4 regions of the Neobacillus sp. MER 74 genome follow, and region 3 is predicted to be linked to each of the others. Evidence: riboswitches for the same ligand, from Rfam matches in the RefSeq annotation. Region 3 holds a riboswitch; each other region holds the start of a gene.
What was found. A riboswitch is a leader RNA that binds a small molecule or an ion and turns the genes downstream of it on or off. The one in region 3 is predicted to bind thiamine pyrophosphate.
Positions count from the first base shown of each region.

Region 1: linked by a shared signal. The riboswitch ahead of thiT (energy-coupled thiamine transporter ThiT) and the one ahead of M3610_RS23045 (ABC transporter substrate-binding protein) in region 3 are both predicted to bind thiamine pyrophosphate.
Region 2: linked by a shared signal. The riboswitch ahead of thiM (hydroxyethylthiazole kinase) and the one ahead of M3610_RS23045 (ABC transporter substrate-binding protein) in region 3 are both predicted to bind thiamine pyrophosphate.
Region 4: linked by a shared signal. The riboswitch ahead of tenI (thiazole tautomerase TenI) and the one ahead of M3610_RS23045 (ABC transporter substrate-binding protein) in region 3 are both predicted to bind thiamine pyrophosphate.

Region 1 is NZ_JAMAUV010000001.1:741,479-747,041, forward strand. Features, by position in the region: gene M3610_RS03675 (transglycosylase domain-containing protein) at 1-305, opposite strand, end outside; gene M3610_RS03680 (helix-turn-helix transcriptional regulator) at 500-955, opposite strand; gene M3610_RS03685 (FeoB-associated Cys-rich membrane protein) at 1,066-1,221, opposite strand; gene feoB (ferrous iron transport protein B) at 1,243-3,246, opposite strand; gene M3610_RS03695 (FeoA family protein) at 3,246-3,470, opposite strand; gene thiT (energy-coupled thiamine transporter ThiT) at 3,657-4,238, opposite strand; TPP riboswitch at 4,352-4,460, opposite strand; gene M3610_RS03705 (histidine kinase N-terminal domain-containing protein) at 4,677-5,563, shown strand, end outside.
Region 2 is NZ_JAMAUV010000013.1:81,522-87,084, forward strand. Features, by position in the region: gene tenA (thiaminase II) at 1-353, opposite strand, end outside; gene M3610_RS19470 (acetylornithine deacetylase) at 358-1,641, opposite strand; gene thiW (energy coupling factor transporter S component ThiW) at 1,660-2,172, opposite strand; gene thiE (thiamine phosphate synthase) at 2,176-2,829, opposite strand; gene thiD (bifunctional hydroxymethylpyrimidine kinase/phosphomethylpyrimidine kinase) at 2,826-3,644, opposite strand; gene thiM (hydroxyethylthiazole kinase) at 3,659-4,471, opposite strand; TPP riboswitch at 4,626-4,734, opposite strand; gene dcuS (DcuS/MalK family sensor histidine kinase) at 4,864-5,563, opposite strand, start outside.
Region 3 is NZ_JAMAUV010000022.1:45,712-51,274, reverse strand. Features, by position in the region: partial or broken gene M3610_RS23055 (transcriptional regulator) at 31-189, shown strand; gene M3610_RS23050 (hypothetical protein) at 356-508, shown strand; TPP riboswitch at 712-821, shown strand; gene M3610_RS23045 (ABC transporter substrate-binding protein) at 967-1,962, shown strand; gene M3610_RS23040 (MTH1187 family thiamine-binding protein) at 1,976-2,269, shown strand; gene M3610_RS23035 (ABC transporter permease) at 2,266-3,033, shown strand; gene M3610_RS23030 (ABC transporter ATP-binding protein) at 3,030-3,770, shown strand; gene M3610_RS23025 (TatD family hydrolase) at 3,767-4,534, shown strand; gene M3610_RS28535 (peptidoglycan recognition protein family protein) at 4,730-4,990, shown strand; partial or broken gene M3610_RS23020 (NUDIX hydrolase) at 5,149-5,563, opposite strand, start outside.
Region 4 is NZ_JAMAUV010000012.1:35,915-41,477, reverse strand. Features, by position in the region: gene M3610_RS18595 (thiazole synthase) at 1-684, opposite strand, end outside; gene thiS (sulfur carrier protein ThiS) at 686-889, opposite strand; gene thiO (glycine oxidase ThiO) at 900-2,030, opposite strand; gene tenI (thiazole tautomerase TenI) at 2,014-2,658, opposite strand; TPP riboswitch at 2,769-2,877, opposite strand; gene M3610_RS18575 (outer membrane protein assembly factor BamB family protein) at 3,000-5,177, opposite strand; gene metE (5-methyltetrahydropteroyltriglutamate--homocysteine S-methyltransferase) at 5,298-5,563, opposite strand, start outside.

The DNA.
Region 1 (5,563 bases), on a different contig from region 3:
ATTCCTCTAGCTTTTAAGTCACGGACGAGCGCCCTTGATGTCCCAATCAAATCCACACCGCTATGTTGATAAAATCGACGATCCTCAATCGCAACAATCGCATCTTTCATTGAATTAGGAACCTGCTTAATAGAGACACCTTCATTTTTATTCGCCGACACTTTACTAGCTATATCTCCATTCACATCATAAAACACGGTTGCTTGTGGCAGTTCGTTCTTAAGTCCTGATATATCTGCATCCTTAGAAAAATAATAAAGTAGTCCAAAAAAACTTAAGATAATGATTAACATGGAAAGCACCATAATTTGGAGCAAGTGCCACTTTTTCAAGTTATTAAAGATAGTCCTAATTTTCTCTTTTAATACCAATTGAAAAACATCCTTTATCAGTAATCTATCATTGATTAATTTTCGTAAATAGGGAAAGTTTTTATGACAATATTTAGTATTCCAAAAAAAAGAAAAAAGATGGCGAATTCCCATCTTTTTTCAGTCGTTTATTCATTTTTCGTTAATTCTTTAAAACGGTGTTTTGATACCTTTTCATCAATACTGCTAAAGATCCGATAATTTTCTTCATCCAAAATCCGAAAATGTTTACTGAGAATATTTTGTTGAAGAATATACCCGTTCTTTTTCGATACAACTCTCCACCAAATCCGGCCGCCAAGCGTTTTTGACTTCCGAATATCTATCCCTTCGCGGGCAACCGTTTCTAACACCTCCAGCGGCTCATTCCCAAATAAAAATTGGACTGTTTCAGTTTCACGAAAAAGTGCACAAATCGAAACGACAGTAGACCAATTGGCTAAAACTCTACCTTTCTCAATTTGAACAAGTGTTTTCTTAGAAACACCAATAATGTCTGCCATTTTATCCTGTGTATAGCCAACTTCCGTCCGTATAAGGCGAAGCTTTTCAGAAACCTGCATTATAATTTCATCTCTGGTCAAGTTAAGCCCTTCCTTCAATTACAACTAGTGTAATTTTACACTAGTTTGTTTATATCTTCAAATCCTAACATCAAAAAACTGCTATCTTTTTAGATAACAGTTTCAATTATTTATAGGGATTTAGGTGGTATTTCGCAATTGCTAGAACATGAATTTTTCAAATCGCATGCCCCGCATTTTCCCTTTTTTGATTTATTAATAAACCTAACTAAAGCCCATGATGCATACCCAAAAATAGTTGCTCCAATTAATATATTGGCAATCATTTGCTCCACCTCTTTCTAGAATTAAACAAGTCCTAACAATTTGCCGCCTTGATAGATGATCAAAGAAAGCACATAAGCAATTGCAAATGCATAAATCATAGAAAAAGCTGTCCATTTTTTTGAATTTGTTTCTTTATAGATCGTTGCTACTGTCGCAAGGCATGGGATGTATAACAAAATGAAAACCATGAAACTATAGGCAGCAAGCGGAGTATAATAGTTCGCCAATAACCCTTGCAAACTTGCATCATTCGGAACAAAATAAATAATATTCATGGTAGATATAATGGCCTCTTTTGCCAAGAACCCTGTAATTAACGAGGCGGATGCCTGCCATGTTCCAAATCCAATTGGATCAAAAATTGGGGCAATCATATTCCCAATCGCGGCTAAATAACTATCATCCATGTCAACCTTTAAACCATTGGGGCCAGCATAAGATAATAACCAGATAAAGACAGAACCCGCAAAAATAAATGTTCCAGCTTTTCTAACAAACCCTTTTCCTTTATCCCAAGTACTCCTCCACAGTGATTGAAACTGGGGAAGACGGTAAGGGGGCAGTTCTATAACAAATAATGAAGCTTCCGATTTTAGTAATGTAGACGAAAAGATTTTAGCTAGGACCAATGCAACTACAATCCCAAGGACATATAGGCTTAGCACAACTAAAGCCTTATTTCGCGCAAAAAAAGCTCCAACAAATAACGCATACACGGGTAATCGTGCTGAACAGGACATTAACGGGGTAAGCAATATGGTAACCAGCCTTTCCCGTGGTGTCTCTATTGTTCTGGCAGCCATTATTCCTGGTACATTACAACCGAAGCCAATCATCATAGGGATAAATGCCTTCCCATTTAACCCAACTGACTCCATAATTCGGTCCATTACCAATGCAACACGGGCCATGTACCCGGAATCTTCTAATAAAGAAATAAAGAAAAATAGGATAAAAATTTGCGGCACAAATACGAGTACGCCGCCTACCCCAGCAACTAAACCATCAATAATTAATGCATGAATAAAATTTGAAGCATGAATGGCGGTTAAAACTGACTCAAATCCTGCCGTAATGGGTCCTGTTAAAAATCCGTCCAAAGCATCAGATAATGGTGTTCCGAGCCAATCAAAAGTCAGCATAAACATGACATACATAAGCAGTAAGAAAATAGGCATTCCTAAAAAGCGATTGGTAACGATCATATCAATTTTCTCAGAAAGCGGAATGTCAAAGTTACTTTTTACGGCCACTTCGACAACAATTTTTTCTATTGCTTCTCTTCTTTTTTGATAAATATAGTTTGCTAATGATTTTACATTATAAAGTGTTTGTAAGGTTGACTCCAAGTTAACAATTAGATCATTAAGCTTTTTCTCGCCAACAATAATATTTACATAGTTTCTAACATATTCATTACCTTCAAAATATTGAATAGCTAGAAATCGTCCAGAAAGGTTGGTTTTGCCATGAATCTCAGCCGTCAAAGCAACAATTGCAGCTTCTACCTCTTTACCATAGTAAACAAGATTCTTTTTAGCAGGCTGGATTGATTGAGTCGATATGACATCAACTAATTTATCACAGCCCTTTCCATTTCTCGCCACAATAGGAACAACCGGGACTCCGAGAAGCTCAGAAAGTTTAGATGTATCAATTTGAATTCCGCGTTTATTTGCTACATCGACCATATTAAGTCCAATAAATGCTGGTTTTTCAAACTCAAGCAATTGCAAAGTTAGATGTAAATTTCGTTCTAATTGTGAAGCATCTAATATATTTAGCAGGCGGTCCACTGATTCATTAAGAAAGAAGGATGTAACTACCCCTTCATCCTTCGATAAGGGATTAAGTGTATACACACCAGGTAAATCAGTCAAATGACCAATATTATTTTTAAAAACACCAACTTTTTTTTCAACGGTGACACCGCTCCAATTACCAACATACTCATAGGAACCTGTAAGATTATTAAATAATGAAGTTTTCCCAGTATTAGGATTTCCAATAAGTGCGATGTCCATTATATTCTCTCCACTTTCATTCGAACTGCTTCTCTACGGCGAATACCCACACATTGTCCGCAAGATTCAATCATAATTGGACCGCCAAATGGCATGACACACTTTACACACACTTCAGAGCCTTCAGTAATCCCTAAGTCAAGTAATCGTCTTTGTACCAGGTGACCTACAAGAGAAATATCAATAATTTTCCCTTTATCTCCTACTTTTAATGAACCAAACATGTATATCACCCTATCTCCACTAATTGAGAATGATTATCTTTCTTGTATTTTAACACTTTTTTTGAGATAAAAAGCTTAATAAATTTGTCAAAAGTTTGAAGAATTTTCATGAATCAACGACAATCGCTTTATAAAAAAAATAGAAAAGAGCTTGAAGCCCTTTTCCATTCGTATTACTAATAAATGTTATTTTGAAAATAATCTCTTTGGTACCGCACTCATTACAATGATGATAATGATTGCACTGATGATGAAGCTTGGCAGCATGAATGTTCCATTATATAGGAGTGAGTAAATGGCCACCGGCTGCCCCTTTGGCGCATATTCACCGAAGAACACGATGCCAGAAATAACATGGCAGATGTATCTTAAGGCACTTCCTAAGAATGCACCGATAATAACATATGTCATCCACTTACCTTTTTCATTTTTGGATATCGCCTCCTTCACCAGACCAGTAAAGACACCCGCTAACCCTACAACTGAAAAGGCAAGAAAATAATCAATAAATCCTTGTAAGAATGTGTATACTTGAGCGAATCCAAGGATAACCTGCAATAAACCTAGTAAAAATCCTGTTAACAAGCCCCCTTTTATCCCCCAACGATAAGCAATTAAAAAGATAGGTACCATGGCAATTGACACCGAACCTCCCTGTGGCCATATCTTTAAAGATAGAATTCCGGCTAGAAAATCCAATAAATAAGCTAAAGCAGAAAAAACTGCCACCTCAGCGATAAATAATGTGTTGCTTCTTTTTTGATTCACAACGTCTCCCCCAATTTTTGGACTCGTTAGAAGTCTTCCTATTACAAGATGTGCAATAAAATAAAGAACAAAAAAAGCAATGCACGACGCTAAGGATTGTCTGCATTGCTTTCATAATCGGCAAACCACATCCCTACGCTAGTGTTAACTAACAGGTTCATAGGGTCAGAACTTAACCGTTCACTCTCAGCCGCAAGAATAGCAGCTCCCCCTGTGGAAGTATTCAATTGTTTCCATAGAAAAAAATATACTCTTCTTTATTCACATTTACAAGGAAAATATACTTTCTTATCGTTATTATTACCTAGTCGAATCAGCAATTAAGACTATATGAATAAAATTCAAGACTTTTATTTTAAAATAAAGGAGGTATTTCTATTTATGTCTCGAATAAGTACAGTAAGGAGTTTTTTGTCAATAACATAGGGGGAAGACGGCATGTTCACGGAAAACCAAACAGATTTAATTGATTTTTTCAATCAAAATAAACAGAAATTAATTCAAGATTGGGAAAATGCCATTGTTACCACTAATACGGATCCTTTTAAGTTAAAAATTCACGAAAACGGCGAGGCTCTGCTCGATGTTTTACTTAATATGCATAAAATGACGGAAAAAGACCTTTTAGACATAATTGAAAAACTTGCTATTGAAGTATCGGAAGAAAGAGTTTTGGCTGATATTAACCTTGGTGATTTTGTTTATAATGTTAATCTTGGCAGAACAGTTCTATACAGCCATTTAAGCATTACTGGGATTCCATGGGCAGCCATGCAGGAAGCATTAAACAATGTAAATTTTTGTTTCGATAAATTTTTATACTATGCTGTATCCCATTACTCAGAAGCAAAAAACAAAATTATTGAAGAAAAAACAATGCACATTGATTCTACACATCAGGATCGATTAACATTGCTTGGGCAAATGACCTCAAGCTTTATTCATGAGTTTAGAAACCCCTTGACATCTGTTCAAGGATTTATCCAATTACTGAAAGCTGATCATCCGGAGATGAAATATTTAGATATCATTTCAAGTGAATTGGATCAACTTAATTTTCGTATATCACAATTTCTCCTTCTGTCAAAAAAGGAGTTAATTGGTAAAGAAAAGGATAACTTCAATTTAAATACATTAGTGGAGGAAGTCTTAAACTTCCTATATCCAAGCATACTTGATGGAAAAGTAAAAATAAGAAAAGAACTCAGTGAAGATATTACTCTTAATGGGTATGCAGATGAAATTAGACAGGTATTAATTAATATCATCTTTAATGCGATTGATGTTTTGAATCATGCTGAGAATCCGAATCCTACAATCGAGAT
Region 2 (5,563 bases), on a different contig from region 3:
TTGAGCATATATCTGGTATAGGCTAAGTTGATTGGCGTTGGAGTGGTTTCCTCCAGCTGTTGAGCGGTAATCCCAAACCTCTCTGCATACTGACGGTGCAAATCCATCTCTCCATGCAAGGTCTCATCCAATAGTTTCGCAAAAGCCGCCATCGTCTCCACGTCTGTTGCTTTAACAGCCCCCAAAGCAAATAGCTTCGAATAATCGATTAAATACACATAATCCTGTTTCATATAGCGAATAAATGATTCAACCGGCAACTCCCCTGTGCCCATCCCGACAACAAATGGATGTTGATGGGTTTTGCCCCAAATATCACTTACTTTTTCAAAAAGTCTTTGGGTAAATCTCATTCCCCTACTGCTCCTTTCTCGTGTTGCACCACTCAGCGATGAAAACGGCTAACACTTTTGTAAAATCTAATAATTGGCTAACTTCAACTTTCTCATTCACGCCATGTGCCTCTTCTAATTTACCTGGTCCAAAAATGGCGGTTGGAATACCGGCACGTCCCAGCCAGCCTGCATCTGTAACCGTGGTGGACATCCCAACCTCTGGCTTGGCCGATAATAATTTTTCAAAGGAGTTCGCTAATAGCTTCGTTCCTGGATGTTCAGTATCTATTTCTAATGAAGGGAAAATTTCGCCTCGGTCGACAATCATCGATTTTCCACCCCACACAAATTGAGGCGGATTGTCACGAAGCCAGGGGTCTGCAGCTGCAACTGCTCCAATATGCTCTTCGATTTCTTTGATGACCTCTTCATAATCTTCATCTGGGTAAAAATGAACAGTAACCCAAAGCGCACAGCGATCAGCCACAAATGCTGCATGGCGTCCACCTTCAATCACCGCGGGATTAATCGTATTGGTACCAGGAGGAAAGCCTTCATAGCTTTTGGTAATTGCCCAGTGACGTTCTAACTCTTGAAGTCCTGCAATAATCTTCATCATTTTCTCAATCGCGCTTGCCCCTTGAACGCCGCCACCAGCATGGATCATCTTCCTTCTGATTCCATCATGGTAGGTCTCGTTGCTTTGAATGGTAATCCATCCCGTAATTACGCCGCCCTGCCCTTGAATATGTAAATCACTGGTATCTACCACAACCGCATAGTCAGCGGTATAACCTCTTTCCACGCATGCCAGGGTACCTGCCTCCCCAACCTCTTCGCCAATAACGGATTGAAATTGAAGATTTCCTTGAAGTGAAATTCCCAGTTCTTTTAAAAGTTTAATCGCAATCAGTGATGCTGCAAGTCCGCCCTTCATATCAGCGACACCACGACCATATATATGGCCATCTTTGCAGTATGCTGAAAATGGAGACTCCTTCCACGCTGTAGAATCCCCCACTTCAGCGACGTCCACGTGACCATTTACAATTAAACTTTTAAATTGATCAGTAGATTCCCCTGGTAAAACACCTACTACATTAGGATCTCCCGGATAGACATCCCACTTATCAGTGTGAAATCCCAGATCTTCTAAATAACCTTTTATAAAATCCTGCACCTCATTCGTATTCCGTGCAGGAGGACTTTCCGTTGGGAAAGCAATGAGTGTCGACAACAATTCAATTAATTCCGCTTCTCTCGCTTCTACTTCTTGTGAGATTTTACCAAGCAGATCCTCTTTCATTTGTTCACGCCCTTATCGTTAATTCCTGATGGTTGTGTCATTTTCATTAACAATCAATACTTTCTTTCTTAAAAAAACAGTTAGAATAAGGAACCCTAGCAGCGCCCCTGCAAACGAGCTGAAAATAAATAAGGGAATAAATCCAAATAATGTTGCCTTTTGACCAAGGAAAAGAGTAGCTATAGGGTAAGAAAGCATGGCACCAAGGATTCCTGTCCCTATTACTTCACCAATAAGAGCTAGATATAGTTTTCTAGTTTTCCAGAATAATAGTGAGGCGAGCAAGGCTCCCACCATACTCCCCGGAAAGGCAAAAAGCGATCCTGTTCCCAACAAATTTCTAAGCAATGAAACACCAAAGGCCTGAGCGACAGCATAATAAGGTCCTAACAACACCGCTGATATGACATTCATAAAATGTTGAATTGGAAAGACCTTTGTAAAACCGATTGGAATATAGAATAGGTTACTTGTAAGTGTTCCAATCGCAATCATCATGGCCGTCAACGTCAATTTGCGAGTCTTATTCACGGATTAGACCACCCCTTTAAACATCACACTATTTCTTAATGCTTTCGCAGCTTCCAAAGGGGATTCTGCCTGACTTATAGCCGTAATTACAGAAACTCCATCTGCTCCCGCATCAATCACGGACCGAGCATTTTGAATCGTAATCCCCCCGATGCCAACAATCGGCATTTCACAACCCTCATTTCTTAGCTTTTCAATCAGTGTCGTCCCTCGCGATGGCTTGGCATCCGCTTTTGTCCTTGTCGGAAACACAGGGCCAATTCCAAAATAATCTGCTCCTTCTTGGATCGCTGCCATGGCTTCTTCTGTCGTATGGACGGATACCCCAAGAATTTTGTTCGCACCGATTTTCTCTCGTACCATTTTTACCGATTCATCTTCTTGCCCGATATGAACACCATCTGCATCAATCTCCACAGCCAAGTCAATATCATCATTCACAATGAAAGGAATTTGGTGGTTTCTGCAAAGAGTTTGGAGTTCTTTTGCCAGTGCATATTTTTCAGAACCAGTTCGTGCACTTTCCCCTTTTTCACGAAATTGAAAAAGCGTAATCCCTCCTGAAATTGCCTCCTTTAATACTTCAGCGGGTTCTTTCAAACAGTTGTTGCTGCCCATAATAAAATAAACACGTAACGCCTCTCTCAAATCAATCATGACACGGGTAGCTCCTTTACAAGGTTTCTTTTTCCATACGCCCAATGGTTCGTAGGCCCATGCCCTTGACCAATCTCCAATTGATCTTCAATCGCAGCTTGAATAAAATCTTTCGCTGTCAAAACGGCTTCATAAACAGTCGCACCCTTAGCAAGTTCGGCGGTAATTACCGCCGAAAAAGTACAACCAGTACCATGTGTGTTCTTTGTCTCAATTCGCGGACTTGTAAAGGTGTAATATTCCTTCCCATCAAACAATAAATCAGTCGACTCGGATTGGTTTTCATCGTGACCGCCTTTAATCACAACGTGTTTCACACCTAAATCATGGAGTCTTCTAGCGGCCTCCTGTTTATCCTCTAAGGTCAGAATAGTCATCCCCGTTAGGACTTCTGCCTCCGGGATATTCGGTGTAATTACTTTGGAAACTGGCAACAAGCATTTTTTCATGGCAGAAATAGCTTCCATTTGCAGCAGTGATGCGCCACCTTTGGCAATCATAACTGGATCAACCACTACATTCTCCCAACCAAAAATCTTGATTTGAGCGGCAACCGCCTCGATGATTTCAGCATTGAACAACATTCCTGTTTTCACAGCATCGGCACCAATATCCGATCCAATCGCCTCAATCTGTTTGACCACAGCCTCTCTCGACATTGGATAAACTCCGTGAACTCCTAATGTATTTTGGGCTGTTACTGCTGTTAACGCCGACATTCCAAATACATCTAATTCCTGAAATGTCTTTATGTCGGCTTGAATTCCTGCCCCGCCGCCACTATCTGAACCTGCAATTGTTAATGCTTTTTTCATTTAAATTACCCCACTTAATTAACTTTTTTGAAAGAACTATATTGATTGATATCCTCATTTGAAACAAGTGATAATTGGTTTAAGAATTCGATTTGGAAACTTCCTGATCCCTTTTCAGCTGTTTTCGCTGCTGCCTTTTCAGCGGCAACCTCATAGGATGTCAAAGCTCCCACGGAAGCCTTAAGCAGGTCCTTCTCCACTCCTGCAAACGCCCCAATCACTGAGGTTAACAAGCACCCCATACCGGTCACTTTTGTCATGATTGGGTGGCCGTTGTTAACAAGATAGCTAGTCTCGCCATCTGAGACGACATCCACTTTTCCTGTGATGATGACCACACAATTCCAAGTCTCTGCTGCTTTAATCGCAAGGCTCACGATATCCTCATTCGCTGACGCCCCCGCATCAACACCTTTAATTTCCCACTTTTCACCAAGGACATTTGCAATTTCAGCCGCGTTTCCCCGAATCGCTGAAACATTGACTTCCCTCATGATTCGTTGCGCCGTTTCGGTTCGGTACGTGGTAGCCCCAGCACCAACCGGATCAAAGATGACCGGTACATTGGATTCATTGGCTGCTTTTCCAGCAATAATCATTGAATCCACCGTTTGTGGGTTTAAGGTACCAATATTCAAAACCAGTGCACTAGCAATCTTAGCCATTTCCGCCACTTCTTCAGCAGCATACGCCATCACAGGCGAAGCGCCTAAAGCGAGCAGCCCATTCGCGGTAAAATTCGTTACCACGACATTGGTGATATTATGTACAAGCGGGTTTACCTCTCTTACTTTTTCCAACGTTTCATATAAACTAATTTTTTCCATTGTAATCTCTCCATTTCTTTTTAATATATAGCATGTGTTTTGGCACTTTGTTGATTGAAGTGCCTGGAACGGAAATCAACAGACAAGTTAAACACAACCAAAAAATAAAAAAACCAGATCCATAAATGGACCTGGTTAGTAAGTCAGAGAAAAAACATTCACTTGGCTACTTTCCTACGCTGGTATTACCCAGATCAGGTCCAAAGGGTTAAAAACATAGCGTTTTCTCTCAGCCTGATAACAGGGCACCCCTAGTAGATCGATTAGTTTATTAAATTAAGTACATAATAACGCTATGAAACTAGAATGTAAAGAAAATAGTTACAACGTATAGTAGTTTACATAATATAATTATTTTTTCAAATTTTTATAATCAGGTTAACATAATATCGTTACTGTTTACTGTTGTATGGGAACGTAACAATAAAAGCAGTCCCTTTCCCTTTTTGAGAATGAATTTCTAACTGTCCTGCTAATTTTTCCAAGCTTCGCTGTACTAAAAATAAACCAATTCCTCGATTTTCTCCCTTAGTTGAAAATCCTTTCACACATAAGCTATTTATAATTTCCTCATCGATACCTTGTCCTGTATCATGGACCTCCAACACAAGGATATTTTCATAATAATCAAACCTGACCGTTACTTTTTTAAGGGGCTGGTCCGCGACCGCATCCAGTGCATTATCAATTAAATTTCCAAGAATCGTGACCACTTCATGTGTTGTTTCCTGCCTGTGCGGTTCTGGTAACAATCCTTCTCCATCAATGATCATTTCACAGCCTTTTTCCCTTGCAAAGCTAAGTTTTCCTAAAATAAACCCTGCTAATACAGGATCTTTAAAACGACTGACGACAAATTCTACCTCAGACTGCTGGTGATTCACAATTTTGGTAATGTACGTCGAAACCATTTGATAGTCCTTCATATGAACCAAACCTGAGATTACATGCAGTTTGTTCATGAATTCATGTGATTGGGTTCTAAGTGCCTCTGCATATAACTTGACTCCGGTCAATTGTTCAGCTAACTCCTTGATTTCAGTTTTTTTCCGAAAGGTGGCAATTGCTCCAACAATCTTTCCCTTCACGATT
Region 3 (5,563 bases):
CATTTAAGAATTTGTTTCATAACCTTCTCAATCCTCAGGGAAAAGTCAGACTTTTGGAGGGCAGTCAAACAAGATAGAAGGCATGACACTTTAAAAGCCATAGCTATAAATGACTACATTTTTGCCGTGAATGAAGCGGTGAATAACAAGATGATGCATTATACTGGCGTCATGACAGAGGAGTCAATATTCTTATTAAAAAAAGCCAGACAAGATCGCTCTTCTGAGGTGACCAAATTTAAACTTAGATTCACACATACATACAACAAGAACGAGTTGCAATGGGAGATGTAAGGACGCTCCCGTTGCCATCGTCTATCCGTCCGGGACTTGGTATAAAAATGTAACCCCTGAAGTGGGAAACACAATTGTAAAGCGTCATCTGGCGGAAGGTCTTTGCCTTCAGGAGCATGCGATATCCAAGAAACTTCGTCCAATGTCGGAGGAGTTTGTTTCCATTGAGGATGTGACTTCTGAAGAAACAGGGACAGAGGAGCAAATAGGATAAGGTTCAATAGAAAAAGATGTTCCATTGGAATGGGGCATCTTTTTTGTATTAGTTGAAAGGATTGGATACAGGCCATTGCCAATTTGAAGTAGGTTCATACGTATACGGGAAAGGGAAGGCAGCTGTAAAGAAGCATAAATACATTAAATAAGTTGGCATTGACTGCCTTGACTGATATAATAGTAAAATAATAACTGAAAAACGATGAAATGTGGGGGAACCGGTGTTGCCGGTTGAGATTTAGTCCGTAAGACGATTACCCTTGGAACCTGATCTGGTTGATACCGGCGGAGGGAACATATTCTTAAACAATTAATTGTTTGCTGATATGCACTCAGGTTCTTTGCCTGAGTGCTTTATTTTATTTAAGCAAGTTTTTGCCCTCTAACTAACACTGAGGTTTCGCTCTATTTCATTTGTTTCACTTTAGATTTTATTTTACATATGGGGGATACAACATGAAGAAATGGCTAGTACTACTCCTTTCAGTCCTTCTAGTGACTGGATGCAGCAGCAAAAAAGAAACAGAAAACACAAAAGAAAAAAAACAGCCGCTTAAAAAGGTCTCAATTGTACTGGATTGGACTCCAAATACCAATCATACTGGATTATATGTAGCAAAAGAAAAAGGATTCTTTAAAAAAGAGGGCTTGGATGTGGATATTATCATGCCGGGCGAGTCCGGTGCTGATCAACTAGTAGCTTCTGGCAAGGCGCAATTTGGTGTTGGCTACCAAGAAGCAATTACCCAGGCACGTATACAAGGGGTGCCGCTCGTATCGATCGCTGCAGTGATTCAGCACAATACATCTGGATTCGCTTCACCTGTTGGCAAAAAGATTCAATCTCCGAAGGATTTTGAAGGAAAAACATACGGCGGATGGGGTTCGCCAGTCGAAAAATCTGTCATCACTTCTCTCATGAAAAAGGAAAACGCCGATGACAATAAGGTGAAAATCGTGAACATGGGGGATACGGACTTTTTTACGGCTGTGAAACGAGACATCGATTTTGCTTGGATTTACTATGGATGGACTGGTGTAGAAGCGGAGCTTCGAAATGAAAAGATTAATATGGTTTACTTAACAGATTACTCTGACAAACTGGACTACTATACACCTGTTTTAGAAACCAACGAAAAAATGATCGAACAAAACCCTGAAACGGTTAAGGCATTCGTAAAAGCCGCTGCCGAGGGCTATGAATTTGCGATTAAAAACCCTGATCAAGCTGCAGATATCCTGATTAAAGCCGCACCGGATTTAGATCCAAAGCTTGTAAAGAAGAGTCAAGAATGGTTGTCTCCGAAATATCGGGATGATGCAAAGGAATGGGGAATTCAAAAGCAAGAGGTTTGGGAAAATTATGCTCAATGGATGTATGAGAATAAGCTTCTTGACAAGAAATTAGATGCGAAAAAAGCATTTACAAATGAGTTTTTACCAAAACAATAGGGGGTAGAAAAACATGGCGAATACATTAATCAGCATTCAAATCATCCCGAAAACAACGAATGGCGAGGACGTTATTCCATACGTTGATGAAGCGATTAAAGTCATTGCTGAATCTGGTGTGAAATATGAGGTACACCCGTTAGAAACAACCATGGAAGGCGAACTCCACGAATTATTTTCGGTGATTTCAAAAATGAATGAACGAATGATTGAAATGGGAAGCAAAAATGTCATTTCTCAAGTGAAAATCCTTTATCAGCCAACAGGGATTACCATGGATAACTTAACGGAGAAATATCGATCATGAGAAAGAATCTTGTAAAAGGGTGGAGACCGATTTTGGTTCTCCTCCTTTTGTTTGTCATTTGGGAGATTGTCGTGAAAATAGCAGAAGTGCCGGAATGGCTTCTTCCGCCGCCATCCAAGATTTTCACAGAGGCCATTGCCGGTTGGCATGATTTTTATCCAGATGTGTTTTCAACGGTTAAAATTTCATTATTTGGATTTGTAGTTGGAGCATTCATTGGACTGGCAGTCGCCATTTTATTTCATCTGGTACCTGTTTTAAGAGATTCTTTCTATCCATTATTGATTTTATCGCAAAATGTTCCCATTATCGTTCTTGCTCCACTGCTGGTGATTTGGTTTGGTTTTGGGTTATTGCCCAAAATGATTGTCATCACCCTTGTTTGTTTCTTTCCCATTACAGTGGCCGCCTTGGATGGATTTAGCCAAACCCCTTCAGAGTTGAAGCATTATATGAGGATGGCAGGTGCATCCAAAACACAGCTTTTTTGGAAATTGGAGCTGCCGTCATCTATGCCCTCGATTTTTTCAGGCTTTAAGGTTTCTGCCACGTATAGTGTAATGGGTGCCGTTATTTCTGAATGGCTTGGTGCTAAGCAGGGGATCGGTGTCTTTATGACATTCGCATCGTCGTCTTTTCGAACGGACCGGGTGTTCGTTGCCATTTTTACCATCATGTTCTTAAGCCTCTTCTTTTTCTTTTTCATCTTTTTTATGGAACGAAGAGTGGTTCGATGGCAGCCGAAAGGGGATGAGAAAAAATGAGCTATCTTCATTTTCAAAACGTTTCGAAACGTTTCGGGCAAAAGGAAGTACTAAAAGACCTTGATTTTTCCATTCATAAAGATGAATTTGTTTCGATTATTGGCCCTTCAGGCAGTGGGAAAAGCACCATTTTCAATTTAATAGGAGGAATTCTTTCACCAGATGAAGGGGAGATCCTATTAGAAGGCAAGTCCATTAATGGCAAGCGTGGTTTAATTAGCTACATGCCTCAAACTTCTTCTCTTTTCCCGTGGAGGACGATCCTTGAAAATGTCCTTCTTGGCCAAGAACTTCAGGGTAAAAAAGACGTAGAAGCAGCACGAGAAATGCTGTCGATTGCAGGACTCTCCGATTATGAAAACGCATATCCTAACATGCTATCTGGAGGAATGAAGCAGCGAGCTGCTTTTATCCGTGCCTTATTGAGCCCACAAGAGGTGATCTGTCTTGATGAACCTTTTTCCGCTTTAGATGAGCTAACCCGGTTGGAAATGCAGAAATGGTTATTGGAAATGTGGGAATCACACCGAAGGACCATTTTATTTATTACTCACAATATTGAGGAAGCACTGCTTCTATCCGATCGAGTGATGATGCTGTCTGGTAAGCAAGCTAAGGTTGTTTCAAACATAGAGGTTCCATTTGAAAGGCCGCGGCACGAAGATATTCTGCTAGATGAAAGCTTTATTCAAATGAAAAGGGATGTTTATTACCAATTAGTAGGTGAAGTCAAATGAACATGATTGACGCTCATATCCATTTGGATCGCTATCAGGATGAGGAAATTAAACGGATCGTATTGGATTCTGCCCATATCGAAGCCTTGATTTCCGTATCCTTTCATTTGGATTCCAGTAAAAGAAACCTTTTGCTTTCACAAAAATATCCAATGGTAAAACCTGCATTTGGCTACCATCCAGAACAAGCATTGCCTTCTGAAGACGAGCTGAACGTGCTGCTAAATTGGATGGACGAACACCGTGATGAGATGATTGCTGTAGGTGAGGTGGGGCTGCCATACTACTTAAGGCAAGAGCAGGGGATTTCGATTGCTCCTTATCTTGAAGTATTAGAAGTGTTTATAAGTAATGCGAAAATATGGGACAAACCGATTGTTCTTCATGCTGTTTACGATGATGCGCCTCTCGTTTGTGACCTTCTCGAAAAATATTCTGTTTCCAAAGCGCATTTTCATTGGTTTAAAGGGGATCAGAAAACAATAGACCGAATGATACGAAACGGCTATCATATTTCTATTACCCCGGATGTGGTGTATGAACAAGAAATCCAGCAGCTTGTCAGCGTCTATCCTCTCGAGCATATGATGGTTGAAACCGATGGTCCTTGGCCATTTGAAGGTCCATTTGCGGGGAAAGTGACCCATCCGAATATGATCGAGGAATCCATAAGGAAAATCGCTCTGCTCAAAAAGCTTTCCGCTGAGGAAGTTTCAGATGTCTTACATCAAAACACAAAAGGGTTTTACCACATAACCACTTGAAGCTGCCGATCAAACATTGGCAGCTTTCTTTATTTGGAAATAATGAACAGAAAACCAAGTGATTCATAAAGATCTGTGATACATAGAAATGTGTTTTAGTTATAAAGAAAATAGTAGATTAATAAAATCCTATTAAGGTGAAGCTGCTTGCTATAAAACAAGGAGAAATAAAAATTTTATAAAAATGAAAAATCAATAGGTATTTGTTTAGCAGGTAATTTTGATATTCATACTCCATCCATAGAGCAGCTAAATTCATTAACTAAACTATGCATTTTCCTATTACATCAATATAATTTATCAACTAGTCACATTCTGGGACATCATGAATTAAAAGGGGTCACAAAAAGTTGTCCAGGTAAAAACTTTAATATGGGCCAATTCAGAGAATCTATTAAGATGCAGTGGCCAAATTATAAAGATAAAGAAGTGAATTTCAAACAAGACACATTATAAAGATCTTGAAAAATAGGAGTATAAATTTTTATGTGTAAAGATCGGGGATTTAAAGAAAATAGAAGTTCAAAACCAAGATGTATTTGGAGGGATTCCTAATATATCTTGGTCTTAAACATTTAGTTAATAAAAAAAGGAAGCACTTTTATAAATTAAACTTAATCAAAATAAACTGCTTCATAGGGATTTTTTAAGTATTTAAAAGCCAGTTCAATTTGTGTTTTTGTATTCCTAGCTGTTGACAGAGGAGGCAGTTCGTTTTCAGCAAAGAACTTTACTTCACTTGTTTCAATTCCTTTAGCTGGCTACCCGCCGATAATTTCACATTGAATAAATATTTTATAAACATGAAAAGCAGAAGGAGGATGCGGGTGGCACTTTTTATCGGTTACAGCTAATACTTTGATCGGTTTCACATTAAATCCCGATTCTTCTTTTACTTCCTTAACAGCGACTTCACTTGGGGCATGTCCAATGTCAGCCCAGCCGCCAGGTAATGCCCAGTTACCATCGGTATTTTCCCGGACCATTAGTATTTTATCATCCTTAAAGACTACAGCTCTAATATCAACC
Region 4 (5,563 bases), on a different contig from region 3:
TCCAGCTTCAATCGCTAGTCTCATTGCTTTTGCCATTTTTACCGGATCCTTAGCCGCTGACACAGCCGTATTTAATAAGACGCCGTCGGCTCCTAATTCCATCGCTAAAGCCGCATCGGCTGGTGAGCCAATCCCAGCATCCACAATAACAGGAACGACAGCCTGTTCGATAATAAAGCTAAGGTTTACGGGATTGATGATACCTTGACCAGATCCAATTGGCGAGGCCCCTGGCATGACAGCATGACAGCCTGCTTCTTGAAGTTTCCTAGCTAAAACAACATCATCTGAGGTATAAGGGAGGACAATAAATCCTTCCTTTACTAATTCTTCTGTCGCCTTTAGGGTTTCAATCGGGTCAGGAAGTAATGTTTGATTACAGCCAATCACTTCCACCTTAATCATATCGCAGAGGCCAGATGCTTTTGCTAATTTTGCGATACGGACGGCCTCTGCCGCTGTTTTCGCACCTGCTGTATTTGGCAGCAGCGTATATTTATTGGTGTCTAGCTGTTCTAAAAAATTGGGCTGACTTGATTCAAAAATATTCATTCGTCTTACCGCGAACGTGAGGATTTCTGCTTTGGAAACTTCCACTGCTTCCTTTTGGATGTCGTAGCTTGGATACTTTCCTGTTCCTAGAAACAAACGAGATTGAAAGGATAATGAACCTATTTTTAACATGTCAACCGCCTCCTACAAAATGGACTATTTCAATTCGATCTTTATCTGCTAATCTAGTACTTTGGTGATCTATTTTGGTTAAGATTTCACCATTTACTTCCACAACAATGACCTTATCCTGGATTTCATAATGCCTGAGAACATCTGAAACAAATACAACATGCTCTGGTAATTGGATATACTCGCCATTTAATATTACTTCCATTTTTAATCTCCTAACCAACTGTCTCTTTGTGTCTTTCAAGGTGAAAAGCTGCGAGAAGTGCCTCATCTTGCTGTCTACCTGCTAATAGGTCAGCTACTATTTTCCCTGTAATAGGGCTTAATAAAATCCCATTTCGAAAATGCCCTGCTGCAACGAACAATCCCTTACAGCTTGGATGCTCGCCAATATAAGGGATTCCATCGCCTGTCTGCGGTCTGAATCCTGACCACACTCGCTCCCATGCTGCTTCCTTAATCTGAGGGACTAGTTGAGTCGCTCTTTCTATTAATGAAGCAATCCCTTCGGGGGTAACCTTGTTATCAAAGGTATTTTCAATCATGGTAGCACCAATATAAATTTCCCCATTGCGTTTTGGTACCAGATAACAGCGTTTGTCGGAAAAAATAGTCGTGTTAATAATCGGCTCCTCCGTTCGAACGGAAAAGCATTCTCCTTTAACAGGATACACGCTAATGTCCAGCCCCGATTCACGCATTAATTTCGCTGCCCAAGCTCCGGTGGCCACGACAACTTGTTCACTATGTATGACACCATTGGTCGTTTTAACCCCTTTAACCTGACCGTTTTCAAAAATAAATGAAAGAACCTCCGTATTTTGACGAATTTCCGCTCCGAAATAAACAGCCGCATTTGCAAACGCTTTTGTTAACTTTGCTGGCTGCACATGTCCATCGTTAGGGAGATACATACCTCCAACAACACTTGGTGCCAAAGACGGTTCCATTTCTAGTAATTCCGTTGAATCCAGCCATTTTATCATTGGATCCCAATTCCTTTGATAGTTGACCTGTTTTTTTACTTCTATTGCTATTTCTTCCGTTTCTGCAATCTTCAGCATTCCTTTATTCACAAACTCGATATCAATTCCTGTATATTCATATAACTCACTTGATAGTGTAGAAAACATTGCTTGACTCTTTAATGCCAATTGGAATAAAGGACCATCTTGTTCAATCTCCGCTTGTGCTGCCAGCATACCAGCCGCCGCACTGGAAGCTTGGCAAGCCAATCTATCCTTCTCAATTATGATTACTTTTTTGCCCATTTTTGATAGTTGATAGGCAATAGAGGATCCGTTAATCCCCCCTCCGATAATGGCAACATCAAATGAATTTCCCACTTGTTCCATCTCCATCTCTTAATACATTTAAATAAGCCTTTACTGCTACTAATGGATCGCGAGCTTCTAATACTCCTGACATGACAGCGATTCCTTTTGCCCCAGCATCTAGTACCCGCCCTGTATTCTCGGGAGTTATGCCTCCAATGGCAATAACCGGAACCTCTAATTGTGTAATCCTTGATAATTCATCAAGACCTCTAGGGGGCATTCCTGGTTTTGATTGCGAAGGGAAGACATGACCGAAAAGGACGTAATCAGCACCCTTTTCTTTTGCTTTTTGTCCCTCCACGTAGGAATGGATGGAACTTCCTACCCTAAGCTGAGGAAAATTCCCTTTGACAATGGCTGCATCTAAACTATGAAAAGCTAATTGAACCCCGCCAGCCTTTGTAACTAAGGCAACATCCACACGATCATTGATGATAATCTTTAATAACGGCAGGTTTGTCATTGTTAGAAGTTCCACTGCTTGAAAAAGTTCCCTCGCTGTTTTTTGTTTTTCGCGTAAGTGAATCGCGGTTACATACGGATGAATATCCATGACAATTTCACATAGCTGCTCGATCGGCATTTGACCATTGGATATAATATGTAACTCTTTAACACTAGTTAAAATACAAGTCACCCCCTATAATCCAGAATCTGAAGCTCAATGAAATAAAGTGAAAAACAAAAAACCACTTCCTTTTGATAAGAAAGTGGTTGATAATTTGAAATATAAACATGATCCTTCAAATATCCATGTTTCCACTTCCCTACGCTGGTATAACCCAGATCAGGTTCATAGAGTCCCGAAGTATCACTTCAATCTCAGCCCTTTAAAAAGGCACCTCTAGCGGATTGTTATCTATTCATTTTTAAAAATTCCCTTGCATGGATAATGTTAACACGTCGATTAGAAATGTCAAATAAATTCTTTTTATACCTTTCATATATTCTGATCTCTCACCTATGCATGGAAAAGGATTATTTTACTATGGTTAGTTTTTGGCCAATGTAGATTGGTTGATTAGGATCGAGGTTATTGGCTTTAACGATGGAGTCAATCGTAACCCCATTCTTCTGGGCAATTTTCCAGAGAGAATCGCCCGCAACAACGGTGTAAACAACAGTTGATACCGTTGGGAGGGTTACAGTAAATTTTGCTACATACCCAGAATCCAAAGTACTGCTGTCTTTCTTGTATTCGATTGAATACCAGTCTCCGATTGCGGAATAAATTTTTATATCTGTATTCATCGGAAGCACAATCTTTGTATCATACTGAGTTCCAGGATTGGTTCTAACATTGACGTTTGTCCTTGTCCTCGCCTTTTCGATTGCTTGAATCTCCTGATTGGATGGAACTTTAATTAATGGTTTGGAGACATATCCTTTCAGAACCGCACTGATAATCCTGTACTCAATTTGATACCAATCACCCGTTTCTCCAGTTATCACCACTTCTGAACCAGCAGGGATTGTTGTTAGGATGGTGCTTTGAGTGGTGGCTGCCGAGCGTAAGTTGGAATTTTTCAAGGTTAAACCGAAACCTTCTGTAATCAGAATGGATTTGTCACGTGCTGTATATTCATTCTTATTCCCAGCAAGATCGGTGAGTTTTACAATTGGATAGTAATTTCCACGGATTACATTAAAGCCACGGCTGTTTTTTCCATCCCAATAAAAATTCGCTGTCCCCTTCAAGTAGCGTCCTAACCAAGTCTGAACTACCCAGCCGCTTTCATCAACAATGGTTACCTCCATATCTGCCGTTTCACTTATGGTGATGGGAATTTTAATTTGGTTCTTTCCATCCTGCATAGAAAGCTGACTGACTGCTGGCAAATCGATCGTTGCCGTTGGCTTTTCTGTATCTAACTGGGATGTTTTTGGCACAGCGTACGTATATAGAAATTGATTCGTCTCTGTTACAAAAATGGTGTCCTTGATGACGCCGATTGGGCGCAAGCCAGACGCGCCTGTAGTAGGTGTTAGTTGAAGAGTGGAATAAATAAGCTGACCATTTGCGCTATTAAAGAATTTAATTTTGTTGTAATTTCCCAAAATAATTCTATCGGAGGCTACGACCATTCCACTTGCCCCTTTAATGGTCTGAAGTCCACCAGCAACAAATTGTTCTGCATACAAGGTCTTCCATTTCTGTACTCCGGTATTTTTGTCTACCGCGATAATATTGGCCTCATCAAGAACAATTAAGGAATCACTCACTACAGAAAGAGGCTGTGTAAACATACCCGTAGGGCTAAACTTCCATAATGTTCTTCCACTTGCAGCATCTAATGCCCAAATATTTCTTGTTGCCGCCGGTTTCGTTTCGAAGTAAAGCTTTCCATCTTTATAGACTGGTGCCCCATAAATAGGGAGGCTTGAATCCAGATCAAATGTCCAAAGCACCGTGCCCGTCGATGCATCGAATGCATACATTTTGGATGTCATTTGAACTGGATTCCGTATATTTGCAAACAGTCGATTATCACCAGCAGCGAAAACCCCTTCCAACCGCTCTTGGAATTTAAGGGGATAACTCCATCTCTTTTTACCCGTAGTTACATCTACCGTACCAATTGCATCGAAACCTTCGGTAGTTCTCGTTAAATAATATAAGGTATTCTGGTCAATTAAGAGACGATTCGCAAAGCTATCAACGGTCCAAAGTGTCTGTGGAGAGGTACCGTTATCCTGTATCGCATAAATTTTAGTCATCGTTGAAGTGTAAATCACTCCGTCTCTTGCTATCAAGTCAAGAAACCCATTCTGCTCTTCTATTGAAAAATTCCATCTCTCTTTATAGGTATCTAAGTCAGTGGCAGAGAGTACTTTTTTTGAAATCCGTTCCGCCGAATACAGCTGATTGCGATTTACACTAAACAACGCAGAAGCGTTATTAAAGGGATCTTTCTTTAACGTCAATAACGTCAATAACGTCAAATCAGCAGGCAAGGCGGCACTAGAATAATTGGTATTTCCTTGGTCAGCTAAATGCATTTCCCAGTTTTGGTCATCTGCCCTTAGGTTCTGATTCCTTAGAAGTCCCTTTAATTCTTTTATTCTTTTTCTTAATTGTTCATTTTGAGCCTGTAATTGCTTGTATTGTCTATAAATATCTGAAGAATTATTTCTATAATCATGATGGAACATCATTTGGGAACATCACACCTCCATTATTGTGCTTGCATCATTTTATGCACATTTGCCTAGGTGGTGATGTTTAATTAAACAACCCAAAGAGCCTTTCCCAAAAATGGAAAAGGCTCTTACAGTTTAAATCGTTTGATGCTGCTGTTGGCGGAGTTTCCGGGCTGCTGTCACCAAATTTTTAAGCGATGCAATGGTTTCTTCTTCATGACGTGTTTTTAAACCACAATCAGGATTCACCCAGAACTGTTCTTTCGGAATAACCTCGACACTATCTTTTAATATCGCACTAATCTCTTCTACACTGGGCACTCGTGGACTATGAATATCGTACACTCCTAAACCAATCCCAAGTTCGTATGGATTATGCTTAAGAGATTGAATCAACTCTC